Regions from separate parts of the Bradyrhizobium sp. 160 genome, predicted to be linked through region 1. Evidence: predicted binding sites of a transcription regulator. Region 1 holds the regulator's gene; each other region holds the start of a gene.
The links. The regulator LexA, encoded in region 1, represses DNA repair genes until DNA is damaged. The targets are predictions, from matches to a motif close to TGTTCNNNNTGTGTTCNG.

Region 1 (6,517 bases):
CTCGGGCTCGTGGCGCTGGTGCAGATCGGCATGCCGAACCTGTTTGCCTCGCCCGATCATTCCGCGACGGCGCGCATCGCGCTTTGGGGCGGCCGCGAGATCGCGATGCTATTCCTGGCCTCGCTGATCGCAGGACTTGCGACCACGCCCTATGCCGCCTTCCACTTCCATCGCGTCACGCCGTTCGGCGTGCTCGCCAATCTCGGCGCGATGCCGGTGGTCTCGGCACTGGTGATGCCGGCGGGCCTGTTCGGCCTGCTCGCGGCTCCCTTTGGGCTTGACGGTGTGTTCTGGTGGCTGATGGGGATCGGCATCGACTGGATGGTCGCGGTGTCGCGCTGGGTTGCGGCGCTGCCCGGTGCAGTCGGCCGGATCCCTGCGTTCGGCACCGCGCCGTTGATCGCGGCAAGCCTCGGGATCATCGTGATGGGTCTGTTGCGCACGCCCTTGCGCTGGTCCGGTGCCTTGGTGCTGCTGGCTTCCATCGCGTGGGGGCTGTCGGTGCGGCAGCCCGATATCCTGATTGCCGGGGACGGCGCCAGCGTCGCGGTGCGGGGCAGGGACGGGCAGTTGCATGTGATCCGGGCGAGCAAGGATGGCTTTCTGCTCAAACAGTGGTTAGCTGCCGACGCCGATCCGCGCGATGCCGGGAGTAGCTCGCTGGCTGACGGCGTGTCGTGCGATGAGTCCGGCTGTGTGACGCCGCTTGCCGACGGTCGGCTGGTCGCGCTTTCCCTGCGCATCGATGCGCTGGCTGAGGATTGCAGTCGTGCCGCGCTGGTGGTCACGACGCGCCCCGCGCCGCCCGATTGCGCGGCGATGGTGGTCGACCGGCAACGTCTCGCCAGCCAAGGCGCGCTGGCATTGACGCAGCGTGGTGACGGCTTTGCGATTCAGGCGGTGAGAGCAAGAGGCACAAGCCGTCCCTGGCTGCCGGCCGGCGCCGGCGAGGGTGATTTCGACGGCAGCCTTGTGCCGAGGACGGCCGCGGCCCGCAACCGGGATGCAACGCCGGCGGAGACCGACCTGCAGGTCGACGATTAGGCGCCGGACGATTAAAAACAAACGCGAAGAGTAGGTCCGGGTCCGACCGGACGTTCCGCAGCATTAAATCTTACCATCTCGCCGGCCTCGGCCGGCGATGGCAATTTCAATCCTGGCCCGACCCCGCGGGCGGGGACGGCTCAGCCAATCGGCAAGCGCGTGATCGTCGACCGGCTATCGGCGACGATCTGCGGCTTGTGCTCGCGCTCGCTGACCGGCTGCGTCACCGGCAATTGCAGCACGGTTGCGCGCTGGCCTTCGACGAGCTGCGTCACCAGCACGTATTTGCCGTCGGGGAATTCGATCGCGTCATGATGGCGGTCGGGTATGTGCGGATCGATCTTGCCGAACTTGCCGACGCGGGAGTTGATGGTGCGCGTCCAGATCCAGCGATTATCGTAACGGACGTTGTCGGCGAAGGCGAGCTCCGTTCCCGGCAGCAGGCAGACGGCCACGGTCGGATCGGCCGCGGAAGCAAAGCCGCGCGTTGAGGTGCCGCGGAACGTTGTCGACACGATCGTCTCGCCGACTTCGGCGGGGCGAGATGCAACGGCATGCAGGCTGTAGTCACACATCGGGTGCTCCTCATTCGAAGATAGCAACCCGCGCCTCCTTCGGAGGCGCAAGCCTCTATCAGAGTGGAAGCACGTAACGCTCTGCTCCGTTGTAGGCAAATCTGCGGCTGGCGTTGCCGGACGCGATCACATTATCTTTCCCGAAGCCATAGGAACAAAGCTCGCTTCAGTGCATTCGGCGGATGCGAGCGCCCGTGGCCTACGGGCGCCGACCAGGGGAATGTGGCCAGCTTCGCCGTGGCTGTCGGTCGATGGCAGTTCGGGCGTTGCGGAAATGCTCGCTCCCTGCGTGCGCCGACTTGCGTGCGTGGTGCTGCAATTGAGTTGCGAATGCTTGCGCGGCCGATCAAGCGATCAGCACGCTGCGAAGGCGCTTAAGGCGATCCTGCACATCGTAATCTCCTAAGATCTCTTCACAAGCGATGAGTGCTTGGGGCCGCATGCCGAGGATGGAGCGCCGGAGAGAGGGGCCGGATAATCTGCGCAAGACCAAAAGACTATCCAGCTGGAGCGGACCGTCGTCCGCTCCAATCGGAATCATTGGTATCGAATGACCGCTAGCTCGTCTCAGTACTTGCGGTACAGCCCGATCAGCTTGCCCTGAATCTTCACCCGGTTCGGCGGCAGGATGCGCACCTCATAGGCGGCATTGGCGGGCTCGAGCGCGATCGACGCCCCCCGGCGGCGGAAGCGCTTGAGCGTCGCTTCCTCGTCGTCGATCAGGGCCACCACGATGTCGCCGGTATCGGCGCTCTCGTTACGCTGGATCAGCGCCATGTCGCCATCGAGAATGCCAGCTTCGACCATCGAATCGCCGCGCACTTCGAGTGCGTAGTGCTCGCCTGAGCCGAGCATGTCGGGCGGCACGCTGATGGTGTGACTGCGGGTCTGCAACGCTTCGATCGGCGTGCCGGCCGCGATGCGACCCATCACGGGCACCGCAACGGGACGCTCGCCCTCGTCCGCGGAAGAACTGGAGCTCGCGCGCACCTTGCCGAGATTGCCCTCGATGACGCTCGGCGTGAAGCCGCGGCGGCTGCCGGCGGCGGCCTGGAGCTCGGGCAGCTTGATCACCTCGATGGCGCGGGCGCGGTTGGGCAGGCGGCGGATGAAGCCGCGCTCCTCGAGCGCAGTGATCAGGCGATGGATGCCCGATTTCGAGCGCAGGTCGAGCGCATCCTTCATCTCGTCGAAGGAGGGCGGCACGCCGCTTTCCTTCAGACGTTCGCTGATGAACCGCAGAAGCTCGTATTGTTTGCGCGTTAACATCTCGACCAAAGTCCCCCGGTTGATGTCGTTCGATTCCGAGACGCTGAATTGGAGCGGTAGACCGCTACATGCTCGAAACAAATCATGAACGGACACTATATGTTCCATATGTGTTCCGCAACTGCTTAATTTACCGTGAACGCGGCAAAGTTCGCGGAACGCGTGTAGTGGATGCGTTCAGACGGGCAGGCGCAGCACCTCGCAAGGCGAGCCGGCCTCTGCCTTCGGAGCGAACGGTGCGCGGACGAGAAGTGCCTGTGCTGCAGCGAGATTCGCAAGCAGCGAGGAATCCTGGTGATCGACGGGAAGGGCCACCAGCGTGCCGTCGTCGCGCGTCTCCAGATGTGCGCGCAGATAGTCCGCGCGCATATCGTTTGCGTCCACATCGCGGCCGAGCACGGCGCGCTCTTGTCGGTGATGAATCACGGATCGTCCCGACAAGGCGCGAATCAGCGGCACCAGGAACAGGAAGGCGCACACGTAGGATGACACGGGATTACCCGGCAGGCCGATCACGCGCATCGCGCCGAGCCGCCCATGCATCATCGGCTTGCCCGGGCGCATCGCGATCTTCCAGAACGCCATCGCGACGCCTTCGTCCCTCAGCGCCTGCTGGACCAGATCGTGGTCGCCGACCGACGCGCCGCCGCTCGTGACCAGGATCTCGGCGCCGCTCTCGCGGGCGCGGCGGATGCCGGCAGTGGTGGCCTCCAGCGTATCGGCGACAATGCCAAGGTCGATGGTATCGGCCCCCTCGCTGCGGGCGAGCGCGTGCAGGGCGTAGCCGTTGGAATAGACGATCTGGCCGCGACCGGGCGTGGTTCCCGGCATTACCAGTTCGTCGCCGGTGGCGAGGATCGCGACCTTCGGACGGCGGCAGACGGCAAGCTGCGGATGATTCATGGCGGCGGCGAGTGCGAGATCGCGCTCGGTGAGACGGGTTCCCTTGCGCAGGAGCAGGTCGCCTTCGGAGAAGTCGACGCCCGCGGGGCGGATGTGGCGGCCGGCAATGGCGGCTTCCTTGATCGTGATGCGCTTGCCGTCCGCAACCGTGTCCTCCTGGATCACGACTGCGTCGGCACCGTTGGGAATGACGCCGCCGGTGAAGATCCGCACGGCTTCGCCGGGGCCCAGCGTTCCCGCGAATGGACGACCCGCCGCCACCTCGCCAATCAAGGTGAGCGCACTATCGAGCTTTGTTGCATCGCTCGCGCGCACCGCGTAGCCGTCCATCGCCGACATTGCTTCCGGCGGCTGTGTGCGCAGCGCCGCGACATCGCGTGCGAGCACGCGATGATAGGCCTCGTTGAGGGAAACCATCGCTTCAGGCAGCGGCTCCGCACCTGCCAGCACCGCGGCAAGCGCGTCAGAAACCGGCATCAAGGCCAAGGGCGGAAACTCCTGCTGAGCATATCGGCAATGGGCGGCGAAAGTTCTAGCCGAGTGCAGGCGTGAGGCAAAGGCGCCGACAGGATGATTTATCCTGCGTGATCTCCGTCATGAAGAATCGTGCGCAGACCGGTCACGGCATGATCCGGAAGGCGAGACAGACCGGTACGAGGATAGCCATGGCGAGGACGACAAGGATGAGCGCCACGGCCAGCATCGGATCAACTCTGCGTCTGTTCGCCCGAACTGACGCCGGCTGTCACGTCCGGAGCTTTGGGGCTTTGATCCTTGTCCGGCAGCGGATCGGCCTGCGACTTTAGGTCGGCGGCCTTGCTGATCAGCTTGGCGGAGAGGCGCGAATCCGAGGTGGTCTTGGCGAATTCGAGCAGCAAGGAGGCTTGCTTTGTGAGGTAGGCTTTGCCCAGCACGAGAATAAGTCCGATGTAGACGTCCCAACGGACTCATAGAGTCCGGAGGGAGGTATTCCGTTCCCGGAACTCTGTACAAAAATGTACAAAGTGAATTGGTCCCTACCCGAGCGGATTTGGGTGCCCGGAACCCGACCCGATCCGGTCGGCATCGGTGGTCAAATTCCCAACGCTAGCAAGGCCTTGCCGACATCACCGGGCGAGGTGACATGCACCGCCGTCAGTCCACGCGCTCGCGCCCCCTCGATGTTCTCGGCAAGGTCGTCGAAGAAGACGATTCGGCTGGCTGGCAGGCCGATCGCCGCCACGACATGATCGAACGCCTCTGCATCCGGTTTGCGCAGGCCGATGCTGGACGACAGATAGAGCTCGCGGAAATGCCCGAGCACCCCGGCATATTCCTTCGAGAAATAGTCGACATGTGGCCGGTTGGTGTTGGAGAAGGCATATAGCGGCACCTGCTTCGCCGCGCGCGGCAAGAGCTCGGCGATCTCAGGCATCTCGCCGGCGAAGATCGCGTTCCATCCCTCCAGAAATTGCGCGTCGGAAATGCCGATCCCGAGCGATGAACGCAGCGATTGGAAATAATCCTCGTCGCTGATCTTGCCGACCTCGTGCAGCCGGTAGGCCTCGTCACGCACATAGCGTGCGACGATGGCCTCGGGCTGGCAGCCCGCATGCCCCGCCCAGCAGGCGATCGCCTTGGAGAAATCGATATCGAGCACCACGCGGCCGAGATCGAACAGGAGCGCATCGGCGCTACCGGGGGAGAGTGAGGTCATCGCGTTCTTTCACTTTTCAGTATCGGTAGGGCTCGTGGTCGAACAGCGGGAACGCGCTGAACACGCTCGGCGCATTCGTTGCGGTCGCCTGATGCAGGCAGGATTTGTCGACTTCGGCGAACGAGGTGGCACCCAGGAGGCCGAGGCAGCGCAGCACTTCGTCCTCCAGCAGTTCCAGCATTCGCATCACGCCTGCTTCGCCGGCCGCGGCCAGCGCCCAGCATTGCAGCCGGCCGATGCCGACGATGTCGGCGCCGGCCGCGATCGCCTTGACGATGTCGGTGCCGCGGCAGAAGCCGCCATCGACCATGATCTTGGCGCGGCCCTTCACCGCCTCGACGATTTCAGGCAGCACATGCATGGCGCCGCGGCCGTGATCGAGCTGACGGCCGCCATGGTTGGAGACGTAGATCCACTCGACACCGTGATCGATCGCGATCTGAGCGTCCTCGGCGGTGGCGATGCCCTTCAGGATCAGTGGGATCCTGAACTTGTCCTTGATCATCTTCACCGTCCGCCATTCCAGACCCTTCTGGAAATCGCCGCCGGTCGCGCGCAGGCGGCTTTCGCGAACGTAGCGCTTGGCGATGTCACGTTCGCGACGGCTGTAATGGGCGGTGTCGACAGTCAGGCAGAACGCGGCATAGCCGTTCTTCTCGCTCCGGCTGACGACATCGGCGACGAAGGCATCGTCGCCGCGGACATAGAGCTGATAGAGCCGCAGCGCGTCGGGCGCGGCCTCGCCGGTCTTCTCGAGCCCCGGCTCGGACACCGAGCTCAACATGTGCGCCGCACCGAAGGTGCCGGCGGCGCGCGCGACGCTTGCCGCGCCATCGGGATCGAAGATCTCCAGCGCACCGACGGGGGCGAGCACCACCGGCAGCCGCATCCTGCGGCCGAACTGCTCGACGGAGCCGTCGACCTTGCGAACGTCGCGCAGCACGCGCGGGCGGAAGGCGATCTCGTCCAGCGCCATGCGGTTGCGGCGCATCGTGGTCTCGGTCTCGGCAGCGCCGACGATGTAGTCCCA
Region 2 (6,517 bases), 99 kb from region 1:
GAATGGCCTTGGCCTGATCCAGCGACAGGCGGATGGTGCCGTCCTCGTTGATGCGGTGGCGCGGATCGTCGATCAGCGTAATGATGTCCTCGACGTCGCGCGCCGGCCAGTCTCGCGTCATCAGGGTGTCGCGCGCAGCCGCCGGAGTGGGCGAGGTGCGGATCACCTTGATGATCTCGTCGATGTTGGCGACCGCGATGGCGAGGCCGACCTGCTCATGCGCGCGCTCGCGCGCCTTGCGCAACTTGTACTTGGTCCGGCGCGTGACGACCTGCTCCCGGAAGCCGACGAAGATCGTCAGCATGTCCTTCAGGTTCATCGTTTGCGGACGGCCGGAATCGAGCGCGACGGCGTTGACGCCGAAGCTGGTCTGGAGCGGCGTGAACTTGTAGAGCTGATTCAGCACCACGTCGGGCATGGCATCGCGCTTGAGCTCGACGACGACGCGGTAGCCATCACGGTCGGACTCGTCGCGCAGGTCGGAGATGCCCTCGATCTTCTTTTCCTTGTAGAGCTCGGCGATGCGCTCGACCATCGTCGCCTTATTCACCTGATACGGGATCTCGGTGATGACGATCGCCTCGCGCTCCTTCCGGATCGTCTCGAAGGTGACCTTGCCACGCATCACGATGGAGCCGCGGCCGAGATGGTAGGCGCTGCGGATGCCCTGGCGGCCGAGAATGATGCCGCCGGTCGGGAAGTCCGGGCCCGGGATGATGTTGGTGAGCTCGTCGATGGTCAGCGAAGGATTGTCGATCAACGCCAGGCAGGCGTCGATGACCTCGCCGAGATTGTGCGGCGGAATGTTGGTGGCCATGCCGACGGCGATGCCGCCGGCGCCGTTGACCAGCAGGTTAGGGAACCGTGCCGGCAGAACCACCGGTTCTTTGCTCGAGCCGTCGTAATTGTCCTGAAAGTCGACGGTCTCGTTGTCGATGTCGTCGAGCAGCTTCAGCGCGATCTTGGTTAGGCGCGACTCGGTGTAGCGCATCGCCGCCGGCGGATCGCCGTCGACCGAGCCGAAATTGCCCTGCCCGTCCACCAGCAATTCGCGCATCGAAAAAGGCTGCGCCATGCGCACCAGCGCGTCATAGATCGCCTGGTCACCATGCGGATGGTATTGGCCCATGACGTCGCCGACGATACCGGCCGACTTCTTGTGCTTCTTGTCCGGCGTATAGCCTTCCTCGTTCATCGAGAACAGGATGCGGCGATGCACCGGCTTCAGGCCGTCGCGCGCGTCGGGCAGCGCGCGCGACACGATCACGCTCATGGCGTAATCGAGGTAGGACTTCTTCATCTCGTCGAGGATGGAGACGGGGCGAATGTCCGAGGGTTGCGCCGGCTGGTTGCCGGGCTTGTTTTCGTCGTCAGCCAAGGGGAAATCCGGTCAGGTTTATCTGGGAATCATATAGCGCATCGGGGCCGCGATAACTACCCTCGCGAAGGTCAGGGCAAGCGATTTTTCCGCCTATTTTTCCAACAACTTAAGCCCTTCCGAGCCCCGCTCCCGACAGGTGCGGAAGCGGCCTTCGGCAATGGCCTCCATCGCCTCAAGATCGCGCTGCGAGTGCCCTGTCAGAATATCTGTCATGGCGCAATCCGAGCTCACGTCAAACATGAAGCGGGCCCGGAAAATCCGAGCCCACCCCGCCGATGAACATGAATTGCTGACACGGCACACCAGGCGGAGCCCGACCAGGCAATGCGCCTCGGCCGCGTGATCCGGGTTCTCAGAACGGGATATCGTCGTCCATGTCGCTGTTGCGGCCACCGCCAGCGGCAACGGGACGGCGCGGAGCGCTGCTTACGGGACCGGACGAGCCGAAGTCGCCGCTGGGTTCGTCGCCGAAGCTGCCGCCGCCTCCGCCGCCACCGCGACCGTCGAGCATCGTCAGGGTCGAGTTGAAGCCCTGGAGCACGACCTCGGTCGAGTACTTCTCGACGCCGCTCTGGTCGGTCCATTTGCGGGTCTGGAGCGCGCCCTCGATGTAGACCTTCGCGCCCTTCTTCAGGTACTGCTCGGCGACCTTGCACAGCCCTTCATTGAAGATCACGACGCGATGCCATTCGGTCTTTTCCTTGCGCTCGCCGGTGTTCTTGTCGCGCCAGGTCTCAGAGGTGGCGATGCTCAAATTGGCGATCGGTCGCCCGTCCTGGGTGCGGCGGATTTCGGGATCCTTGCCGAGATTTCCAACCAGAATGACCTTGTTGACGCTTCCCGCCATCGCCGCTCTCCACTCCAATGCCACTGAATTTCAAAGGCCGAGTCCGCTCTCTGCGTTCCTCCGCCGCCCGTTGAGGCGACCCTATACGCTTGCGGGCGCCGCTCAGCCCATCACCCCTCGGGTTATCCCCACATATAGCACCGCCATTGGGTTTGTTCCAGATTTGTTCTTTGTGACGATCGGGGCGGACATCGGGCTCTTCGAGCCGCGATGGTGGTGATCAAGGCAGTCGCTCGATGGAACTTTTTTGGGTTCCCGCGAACGGCAGAAACCGCTTAACATTCATCAAGTTGCGCTTGGCTCATTCGGTCAGCGAGTGTGGCATTTCGGAGACGGACTTTGCCGGTTTCGTAAGCTAGGGTTGCCTCGGAATTAGTTCATATGGGCGTCGCGCCTTCATTAGCCGCTTCGGGGAGTTTGAGAAGCGGTCGAAACTGGGGAGACTGCAATGAATAAGATTCTGTTTAGTGCAATCGGTGCAATGGCGCTGGGCCTCTCGGCTCCCGCAAGCGCGGCAGATCTCGCTGCGCGCCCATACACCAAGGCTCCGGCTCCCGCCGTTGCCGCAATCTACGACTGGAGCGGCTTCTACATCGGTATCAACGGCGGCGGTGGTTCGAGCCACAAGTGCTGGGATTTCGTGACGCCTGTTACCGGCACTCTGGTTGGCGAAGGCTGCCACAACGCAACGGGCGGCACGGTCGGTGGCCAGATTGGCTATCGCTGGCAGTCGACCAATTGGGTGTTCGGCTTCGAGGGCCAGGGCAACTGGGCTGACTTTTCCGGCGACAACGTGAGCACCCTGTTCCCTGGCACCGCTTTGGTCACCGGGGATCGTAACCGCTCTCGCATCGACAGTTTTGGCCTGATCACTGGTCAGGTCGGCTATGCCTGGAACAATGTGCTGTTCTATGTGAAGGGCGGCGCCGCTGTGGTCGGGGACAAGTACGACGTCTATGCCGCCGCAGGTACCCCGGGCGCTGGCACGCTGCTGGCATCGGCACGTGAAACCCGCTGGGGTGGTACGGTGGGTGCTGGTCTGGAATTCGGATTCGCACCAAACTGGTCGGTCGGCGTCGAATACGACCACATTTTCCTCGGCCACCGCACGATCGGCTTTACCACGCCGGCGGGCGTTGTGTTCGGGAGCGACCGAATTGGCCAGGATGTCGACATCGGTCTCGTCCGGCTGAATTACCGCTTTGGTGGCCCGCTGGTCGCGAGGTACTGATCGCTCTGATTTCGTTCAAGGATTAAAGGCCGGCCTCGTGCCGGCCTTTTTCGTTTTATCCAAAGCAGACGGTCGGATAAGTCAGTGATCAAGACGTTTTGTGGCTGTTGTGGCTTTTCGGAGACACAACTTGCGGCTTTAGCGGTGTAAGCACGGCATTAGTTGGGCCGTTGAGTCCGCTGCCTTCGGCATGGAAGGTAACAACAGAAACTGGGACTGGGATTAGTTGAAAAATGAAAAAGGTTTTGTTGGCTTCGGCCTGTTTGTTCGCTCTCGCTGCTCCGGCTTCGGCCGCTGACCTCGCAGCGCGCCCCTACACCAAGGCCCCGATCGCTCCGGCCGCCGTCTACAACTGGACCGGCTTCTACCTCGGCGTCGTCGGCGGCGGCGCTTGGGAAAACGCGTCCGATCCGCGGATGCAGGGTGGCTTCGTCGGCGGCACCGCCGGCTACAACTGGCAGACCGGCAACGTCGTGTTCGGTATCGAGGCGGATGGCGCCTGGGCTGACGTGAGCGCTTCGGCAACCGCACTTGGCATCACTGTCGCCTCCAAGACCGATGCGCTCGGCACTGTGCGCGGCCGAATCGGCTGGGCCGTCAACAACGTCCTGTTCTACGGCACCGGCGGCTACGCCTGGATCGACAACAAGATCACCGTCAGCGCCCTCGGCGTGAGCGTCTCCGACAGCAAGTGGCATTCCGGCTGGACCGTCGGTGCGGGCGTCGAAGCTTTCTTCGCTCCGCAGTGGTCGGTCAAGGGCGAGTACCTCTATCGTAGCCTCGGCAGCGAGAACTACTTCTCTAACCTTGGCGCTCCGCTGGCCTCCGGCACGATCAACTTCCACACCGTGCAGGTCGGCGTGAACTATCACTTCGGGGGCCCGGTGGTCGCCAAGTACTGAGCTGAGTACTGATCACTACCGAGGTCACATCGTCACGAAAGGCCGGCCTCGCGCCGGCCTTTTTGTTTTACGGCTCGATCCGCGCAGTTCCGCTCGCTCCTGCTGCTGCCAGATGCCGCCAGCGCACCAACAATCCGTTGACGATTCGCACGTGCCACTGGAAATCCGCTCGCGTTCTTCCTACGTTCGCTGACATACCCATCGGCGCCGATCCCGGTTCCGGGCGAAGCGCGCCTTTTACGTTGGCGTGATCGCGCGTCTTTGGGATTCCTTGAGGATCAGCGGGATGGACGAAGTGATCAAGGCCAAGCGCCAACAACAGAACGCGGGCTCAAGCCTGCGCGCGATTACGATCCGTGGCGCGCGCGAGCACAACCTCAAGAACATCGACGTCGAGATTCCCCGCGACAAGCTGGTGGTGTTCACGGGGCTGTCGGGCTCCGGCAAATCCTCACTGGCCTTCGACACCATCTACGCCGAAGGCCAGCGCCGCTACGTCGAATCGCTGTCGGCCTATGCGCGCCAATTCCTCGAGATGATGCAGAAGCCCGACGTCGATCAGATCGACGGGCTATCGCCGGCCATCTCGATCGAGCAGAAGACGACCTCGAAGAATCCGCGCTCCACGGTCGGCACCGTCACTGAGATCTACGACTACATGCGCCTGCTCTGGGCGCGGGTCGGCGTGCCCTATTCGCCGGCCACCGGCTTGCCGATCGAGAGCCAGACCGTGTCGCAGATGGTCGACCGCGTGCTGACGTTGCCGGAAGGCACGCGCCTCTATCTGCTCGCCCCGGTCGTGCGCGGCCGCAAGGGCGAGTACCGCAAAGAGCTCGCCGAATGGCTCAAGAAGGGCTTTCAGCGCGTCAAGATCGACGGCACCTTCTACGAGCTGGCGGAGGCCCCGACCCTCGACAAGAAATTCCCGCACGACATCGACGTCGTGGTCGACCGCATCGTGGTGCGCGCCGACATCGGCCAGCGCCTCGCCGAGAGCTTTGAGACCGCGCTGAAGCTCGCCGAAGGCCTTGCCGTCGTCGAATTCGCCGACGCGCCGGCGGCCGCACCCGCGGAAGAGAAAAAAAAGACCGCGAAGATCCACGACAAGAGCGGGCCCGAGCGCATCCTGTTCTCGGAAAAATTCGCCTGCCCGGTCTCCGGCTTCACCATCCCCGAGGTCGAGCCGAGACTCTTTTCCTTCAACAATCCCTACGGCGCCTGCCCCGCCTGCGGCGGGCTCGGCGTCGAGCAGCATGTCGACGAGGATCTCGTCATCCCCGAAAAGGATCTGACGTTGCGCAAGGGTGCGATCGCGCCCTGGGCCAAGTCATCATCGCCCTACTACGTGCAGACACTGAACGCGCTCGGCAAGCACTACAAGTTCACGCTCGACACCAAGTGGAAGGATCTGCCCAAGAAGACGCAAAACGCGCTTCTCTACGGCTCCGGCGAGGATGAGATCAAGTTCTCCTATGAAGACGGCGTGCGCTCCTACGACACCAAAAAACCGTTCGAGGGCGTCATCACCAACATCAACCGCCGCTATCGCGAGACCGAGAGCGAGTGGGCGCGCGAGGAGCTGGCGAAATATTTCCATGACGTCCCCTGCGAGGCGTGCCACGGGTTTCGGCTCAAGCCCGAGGCGCTCTGCGTCAAGATCGGCGGCAAGCATATCGGCGAGATCTCGGAGCTGTCCGTAAAGGGCGCCGGCGAATGGTTCGAGACCGTGCCCGATGCGCTCAACGCGCAGCAGAACGAGATCGCCGGGCGCATCCTGAAAGAAATTCGCGAGCGCCTCACCTTCCTGCTCGACGTCGGCCTCAACTATCTCACGTTGTCCCGATCCTCCGGCACGCTGTCCGGCGGCGAGAGCCAGCGCATCCGCCTGGCCTCGCAGATCGGCTCGGGCCTGACCGGCGTGCTCTACGTGCTCGACGAGCCCTCGATCGGCCTGCACCAGCGCGACAACGCCCGTCTGCTCGATACGCTCAAGCGCCTGCGCGACCTCGGCAACACCGTGGTCGTAGTCGAGCATGACGAGGACGCGATCCGGCTTGCCGATTACGTGCTCGACATCGGCCCCGGCGCCGGCATGCACGGCGGCCACATCGTCGCCGAGGGCACGCCCGCGGAGATCATGCGCAATCCGAAATCGC
Region 3 (6,517 bases), on a different contig from region 1:
GCCTACAAGAAGGTGCGCGATGCTGCGGTTGCGCTGATGCAGCGCGCCTACGGCAGGAAGCCGGACAAGATGTACTTCATGGGCTCGTCCGAAGGCGGCCGCGAAGGCCTTACCATGGCGCAGCGTTATCCCGACGATTTCGACGGCATCTTCGCCCGCGTCCCCGTCATCAACTGGGTCGGCTTGCAGCATGCCGGCACCCGCTCGGGCCTCGTGACCATGGGCGAGGGCTGGATCAATCCGGCGCAGGTCAAGCTCGTCGGTGATGCCGTGCGCGCGGCCTGCGACAAGGCCGACGGCTCCGACGATGCGCTGGTGCAGGATCCCGTTTCCTGCAAGGCGGCGTTCAAGGTCGAGACGCTGCGCTGCGCGGCGGGCGAGAGCGGCGATCAGTGCCTCACTGACGCGCAGATCAAGGCCGTCAACACGCTGCACGCGCCCTACAAATTCCCGTTCGCGCTCGCCAATGGTCTCGACGATTATCCGGGCTGGGGCGTCTCCGGCGAGGACACGCCGGCAATCGGCCCGACCGGCGGCTGGGTCGCATGGTGGCTCGGCACCGCGCCGCCCGCGCAGCCGCCTGCGCCCAACAACGGCATCGCCTGGATCTACGGCGCCGGCGGCATCCAATATGTATTTGCGCGCGATCCCAAGCTCGACGTCACGACCTACAAGGTTGAGGAGCACAAGGCGCGGCTGCTCGAGATCTCCACGCTGATGGACTCGACCGATCCCGACCTTAGCCGCTTCCGGATGCGCGGCGGCCGGCTGATCATGCTCGAGCACATGGCCGACTATGCGCAGAGCCCCTATGCCGGCATCCGCTATTTCGACAGCGTCGAGCGCAAGCTCGGTAAGGCGGAGACCGCGGAGTTCGCGCGGCTCTACACCGCGCCCGGGGTCGACCATGTCGGCTCCGGCGCGCCGGCCAATGTTGACATGCTGAACGTGCTGGTCGACTGGGTCGAGCAGGGCAAGGCGCCCGGCGATCTCGAAGTCGCCGAGCAGAAGGTCGAAGCGCCGTCGTTCGCGACGCTGCGCGCGATGCCGCTGTGCCGCTGGCCGGCCTGGCCTCATTACAAGTCGGGCCCGGTGACGGAGGCCTCGAGCTTCACCTGCGCGCCGTAAACGCTCAGTCCAAGCCCGCCACTTCGGTGGGTAGGCGTTATCTCGTCGCCATCGCCTGTGCGCCTCCGAGCAATTGCGCATTGAGTTTGCCGCCGGAGAACAACATGTCGTCGAGCGCCTCGTCGATGTCGGCAGACACGACGGAATTGCCACCGTCTCGCGCGAGGCTCCCTTGCGCAAGCCGTCGCATCAATTCCTTGATGAAGGCACAGCTCGTGCCCTCACTGCGGCGGGCCGCTTCTGCGATGATTGCATCGTCGAGCGGCAGCCCCTTGCCGTAGAGCCGGACCAGCTTGCCGCGGCCGGTCTCGTCCGGCAGCGGGACTTCGATGGCCTGATCGATGCGGCCCGGGCGGCCGGCGAGGGCGCCTTCGAGGTCCTCAGGCCGGTTGGTGGTCAGGACGAACAGGATGTCCGCGTCCTCCTTCAGCCCGTCCATCTCGTTGAGCAACTTGTTCAGCATGGATTCTTCGCACGGCCCCATGTCGTCGCGGTCGCGGGCGATGAGATCGACATCCTCGATAACGACCATCGACGGCTGGAGCAGCCGTGCCAGACTCATATAAGCGCCGAGAAGCCCGATTTGCTCGGCGGTGATGATCAGTGTCGTGTGCCCGGGCAAATGAGTTGCCAGATAGCGGATCGTATGGGTCTTGCCGGTGCCCGGCGGTCCGTAAAGCAAGATGCCCTTACGTGTCGACTGGCCGAGCCGGCGCAATTGATCTCGGGTGTTGACGAAAGTCAGAACGTTGCGATTGAGCAGCCGCAGGGTCTGTTCGGGCAGGATCACCTCATCGCGCGCAACCGGCGGCAGCCGATGCACCGTGATGCCGCGCGAGCGGCCGCGATAGTCGGAATCGGCGTCGAGGGACAGGATCTTGCCGCGATAGCTGCGCGCAGCTTGCACGGCCTGCTCCAGCTCGCCAAAACACTGCTGCACGAGTGCCGCGCCCGCGGTGCCTGCCGGCACGAGGATCTCGATCCGAATTCCCGGTTCTCGGCTGTATTCGCGGTGGGCACACAGCAAGACCGCGTAACGAAGGCCATCCTGCTCGCACAGCCAGAGGCCGTTATCGAGACATTTGACCGGGCTCTTCTCGCCGACATCCACGTCGGAATATTGCAGCGGAGCAATCGCGAGCGCATTGCGGCCATCGCGGAGGAGCCGTGAGATCGACAGCGTTTCGTAGCGCTGTTCTTCGTTCAGCCCGAACAGCCGGATCGACTTGCCGAACAGTCCCTCGATCGCTGCCTGGACATCGACCCGCATATGGCCGGGAAACTGGCGGATGGTGGTCACGAGATTGCTACGCGAGACGTTGGCAAAATGCCAGTCAAGCACGTCGCAAGCGTATTCGAACTCCTCTTCCGGCTCTTGCGGTGTGTTCACGGTGTCTGCTGCGCGAATGCAGTCGCTGCACAGCCAGACCGTGCGGCTCCCGATCCGAACATCGGTCTGTCCCTCAGGCTTGCCGCAGAGCTCGCAGGGGGTCTTAATCTCTTCAAGCGTGATCCTCAGCGGATGTTGGCCGAGCCAGATATATTGCTGAGCCGACTTGAACAGCGCCTCGGCGACCGATTGCGGGTACGGACCGCAAGTGGCCTTCTCCTCCCGCTCGACCCGCGCTATCACCGCGGCCGCTTCACGCTCCGATTTGCCAAAAACCTGGCGGAGCAACCCGATGACAAACTCGTCCGGCGTTTCGTCATCATTGTGAATCACGAGCTGAGCCGGCTCGCGCTCGCCGCGCGCATCCTTCGTCATGAAATGATCCTATTGCAACCAAAACGAGTGAAGAACAAATATGGAACATAAAGGAGGGCGGCCGTCAAGCGCCAACGGGTGCGTCAAATTCCCGATGGAATTTCAATGCGCCATCCCACTCGCCGCCTTCGTGCCGCGTCGGCTTGACGATCGGCACGACCGCGATCGCCATGGCCATGCCGCATCGGCAACCCCTCTTTGACAACGCGATTGGCCTCGCATTATATATTTCGTATGCGAAATAAGGAAGCCGCAGCGAGCCACCATCGCCTGATCTACCTGCTGAGCGTCGCGCAACGCCGGTTGCAGCGCTGGATGGCGGCTCGCCCCGAGAGCGAGGTCACGCCGGCGCAGGCCGGGCTGCTGTTCATTCTCGGCAAGCAGGATGGTGTGCTGATCGGCGAGGCGGGCGCGGCGCTGGATCTTGGCCCGGCCGGTATTTCCGGCCTGGTCGATCGCACGGCAGCCGCCAAACTGATCGAGCGGCGGGCCGACCACGAGGACGGGCGCGCCTGGCGGATCTGGCTGACGCCGAAGGGGCGCAGCGCGCTGGCGCAGGCGAAAGCAGGCGCGGCGGAGGTCAACGCGGCGCTGACGGAGGGATTTACGGCTGCGGAGATCGACATCGTCGCACGCTGGCTGATGAGCATTCAGGACAAGTTTCCAAGAGGAGCAGACGAATGACCGAGCACGTCCGGATCGAGAACAACAGCGGAATTCTTACCCTCACGCTGGCGCGCCCCGACAAGAAGAACGCGCTGACGGACGCGATGTACGGCAAGCTCGCCGACAGTATCGAATCCGCCGAGTTCGATCCGTCCGCTCGCGTGATCCTGATCCGCGGCGAGGGCGACATGTTTACTGCCGGCAACGACGTCGGCGAATTTGCCGCGGTTGCAGCGGGCAAGTCGGAAGGCAGCCGCAACGTCGTGCGGTTCATTCAGTCGCTGGCACGTTGCACCCGGCCGCTGGTTGCGGCGGTGCAGGGCCGCGCCGTCGGCGTCGGCACCACCATGCTGCTGCATTGCGATCTCGTCGTGCTCGCCGACAATGCGCAATTGTCGACGCCCTTCGTCAGCCTCGCGCTAGTGCCGGAAGCGGCCTCCAGCCTGTTGATGCCGGCGCGGATCGGCTACGCCCGAGCTTACGAGATGTTCGCACTTGGCGAGACCGTGCCGGCGCAGGCCGCGCTGGAATGGGGCCTCGCCAACCGGGTGGTGCCGCTCGACACGCTCGATGCCGAGGCGCTTGCGCTCGCGCAGCGCCTGGCCCGCCAGCCGGCCGGTGCGCTCATCGCCACCAAGAAGCTGATGCGCAATGGCGAGGCGCTGGTTGCGCAGCTGAACGCGGAGGGCGAGCAGTTCGCGCAGCGCCTGCGTACCGCCGAAGCGCGCGAGGCATTCACTGCCTTTGCCGAGCGCCGACCGCCGGATTTCACCAGGGTTGCGTGAGGGAACGCGGCCTGCCGCAGGCGCAGCGGGCACAACCCAGGTATTCGATTAAAGCCTTAACCAAACCTTGGCATGTCGCGGTGCAAGGTGGCTGCTCGTGAAGAGTAGGCCCCCGACCCATGGCAATGTTTAAGAAATCGGTAAGCTCGCTTCTCCTGACTTTGATGGCCCTGCTGGCCGCCGGCGCGCTGGCCAGCACGGCGATCCAGATGTTCGGGGCCTTCGGCCGCTACAGCGACAGTCTGGAGACCGAACGGCTTGCGAACGCGGACAAGGCGATCTTCCAGGGCGTGCTGTCCTTGCGCAACAATCGCGGCGATGCCCAGAGCGCGCTGCTCGGCGAGGACGATCCGCGTGCCAAGCTCGGCGCCGCCGAAAAGGCAGAGCAGGCCGGCTTTGACGCCATCATCGCCGCGCTCTCCACCGTGGAATTCGGCCGGCGCGACGAGCTCGCAAACACCTTGAAGCAGCGCTGGAGCGAGGCCGCGCCGAAATTCCAGCTGTTCTACGAGGAGGCCCGGCTGCCGCGCGGCGAGCGCAAGGTGGAGCGCACCGCCGCCTGGTACGATTCCGTCACGAAGGTGATCGAGACTGCCAATCTCGCGTCCACGGCGGTGTCGAACCGCGCCTGGATGAACGATCCTTTCATCGCCCGCATGATCCAGGCTCGCCGCCTCGCCTGGCAGGTGCGCGACCGCTATGGCATCCAGTGCTCGACCCTGCGCCCGAACGTCAACAGCTCCAAGCCGCTCGACGAGACCCAGAAGCAGACCGTGGCCAGCTGGAACGGCATCGTCAGCGCCGGCTGGACCGGCATGGAGGAGCTGCTGGCTGCGCCCGACGTGACGGCGGACCTCGCCAATGCGGCCAAGGAGGCACGGGCCAAGACCGATGGAGTGCTCAAGCAGATCGGCGAACTGACCAAGAACCTCGACGGCAGCGGCCGCCCCGCGATGCCCGCTTCGGAATGGAACGCGTTGTGCCAGTCGCCGTTCGCGTCCATCGTCGCTGTCGCGAACAAAGCCCTCGACCAGTCGATCGCGCGCGCGGAGACCGTTCAGAATAAAGCCCTCACCAATCTGATCGTGCAGTCGCTGGCATTCCTCGTGGCGCTGGCCGTGACCCTGGCCGGTGTGTTTGTGGTGCGCAATCGCCTGATGCGCCCGGTGCGCGCCATTCTCGACGCCATCGCCCGCATCAGCGCACGCGACTATGCGACGCCGGTGCCGCAATCCCGGCATCCTGACGAGTTCGGCACCATGGCCGCCGCGCTCGAAAGTCTGCGCGAAAGTGCTGCGACCGCCGAGCGCCTCGGCCGGGAACGCGAATCCCAGCAGGCGCTCCAGCTCGCCCGCTCCGGCACCGTCGATTCCGCCTGCCACAGCTTCGACGACACCGTGCAGGCTGTCATCCAGAGTGTTGCGGCCTCGACGCGGGAGCTCGATGACACCGCCAGCGGCGTGCGCTCGCTGGTCTCACAATCGAGCAGCCAGACCGCGGCGGTCTCCTCCGCGGCCGAGCAGGCCACCAACAATCTCGAGACCATCGCGGCGGCGACCGAGGAGCTCTCCGCGTCCGTCGGCGAGATCTCCGCGCAGGTGCAGGCCAGCGCTCGCGAGGCCCGCGAAGCCGTGTCGCAGGCCGCGCAGACCAACGCGACCGTTGAGATCCTCGACCAGACCGCGAGCCGCATCGGCGAGGTCGTGAAGATGATCAACGCCATCGCCGGCCAGACCAACCTTTTGGCATTGAACGCCACGATCGAGGCCGCGCGCGCGGGCGAAGCCGGCCGCGGCTTTGCCGTGGTCGCCGGCGAGGTCAAGAGCCTCGCGGCGCAGACGGCGACCGCGACGGAAGAGATCTCGCGTCAGGTCGAGGAGATCCAGGGCGCGACGGGCCAGGCCGTTGCTGCCATCCGGTCGATCGGCGGCGCCATCAGCGGCATCGACGAGAAGATGACGGCGATTGCCGCGGCCGTCGAGCAGCAGCGCGCGGCCACCACCGAGATCTCGCGCAACTTCCAGCAGGCCGCACAAGGCACCCGCGAGGTCACCGACACCATCGGCAGCGTCGCCAGGCTCAACCAGGAGACCGGCAACGCCGGCACGGTGCTGTCTCACTCCGTCAAGAAGATGTCGGCTGACGCCGATCGTCTCCGCGTCGCGGTCGAGGG

Region 2: IVA98_RS05140 (single-stranded DNA-binding protein) is a predicted target of LexA. The motif match lies at 2,382-2,399, and genes of this name have one in related genera.
Region 3: IVA98_RS35290 (ATP-dependent Clp protease adaptor ClpS) is a predicted target of LexA. The motif match lies at 2,924-2,941, and genes of this name have one in related genera.

What each region holds. Positions count from the first base shown of each region.
Region 1 covers NZ_JADPKD010000008.1:597,921-604,437, reverse strand. Annotated here, with positions in the region: partial or broken gene IVA98_RS05630 (ComEC/Rec2 family competence protein) at 1-1,044, shown strand, start outside; gene IVA98_RS05625 (hypothetical protein) at 1,185-1,619, opposite strand; gene lexA (transcriptional repressor LexA) at 2,187-2,888, opposite strand; gene IVA98_RS05615 (molybdopterin molybdotransferase MoeA) at 3,066-4,277, opposite strand; gene IVA98_RS05610 (hypothetical protein) at 4,499-4,705, opposite strand; gene IVA98_RS05605 (HAD family hydrolase) at 4,864-5,487, opposite strand; gene IVA98_RS05600 (alpha-hydroxy acid oxidase) at 5,504-6,517, opposite strand, start outside.
Region 2 covers NZ_JADPKD010000008.1:498,874-505,390, forward strand. Annotated here, with positions in the region: gene gyrA (DNA gyrase subunit A) at 1-1,378, opposite strand, end outside; gene IVA98_RS36910 (hypothetical protein) at 1,472-1,594, opposite strand; gene IVA98_RS05140 (single-stranded DNA-binding protein) at 1,734-2,228, opposite strand; gene IVA98_RS05145 (outer membrane protein) at 2,677-3,459, shown strand; gene IVA98_RS05150 (outer membrane protein) at 3,693-4,361, shown strand; gene uvrA (excinuclease ABC subunit UvrA) at 4,648-6,517, shown strand, end outside.
Region 3 covers NZ_JADPKD010000083.1:272,601-279,117, reverse strand. Annotated here, with positions in the region: gene IVA98_RS35295 (tannase/feruloyl esterase family alpha/beta hydrolase) at 1-1,128, shown strand, start outside; gene IVA98_RS35290 (ATP-dependent Clp protease adaptor ClpS) at 1,166-2,893, opposite strand; gene IVA98_RS35285 (MarR family winged helix-turn-helix transcriptional regulator) at 3,128-3,577, shown strand; gene IVA98_RS35280 (enoyl-CoA hydratase) at 3,574-4,344, shown strand; gene IVA98_RS35275 (methyl-accepting chemotaxis protein) at 4,464-6,517, shown strand, end outside.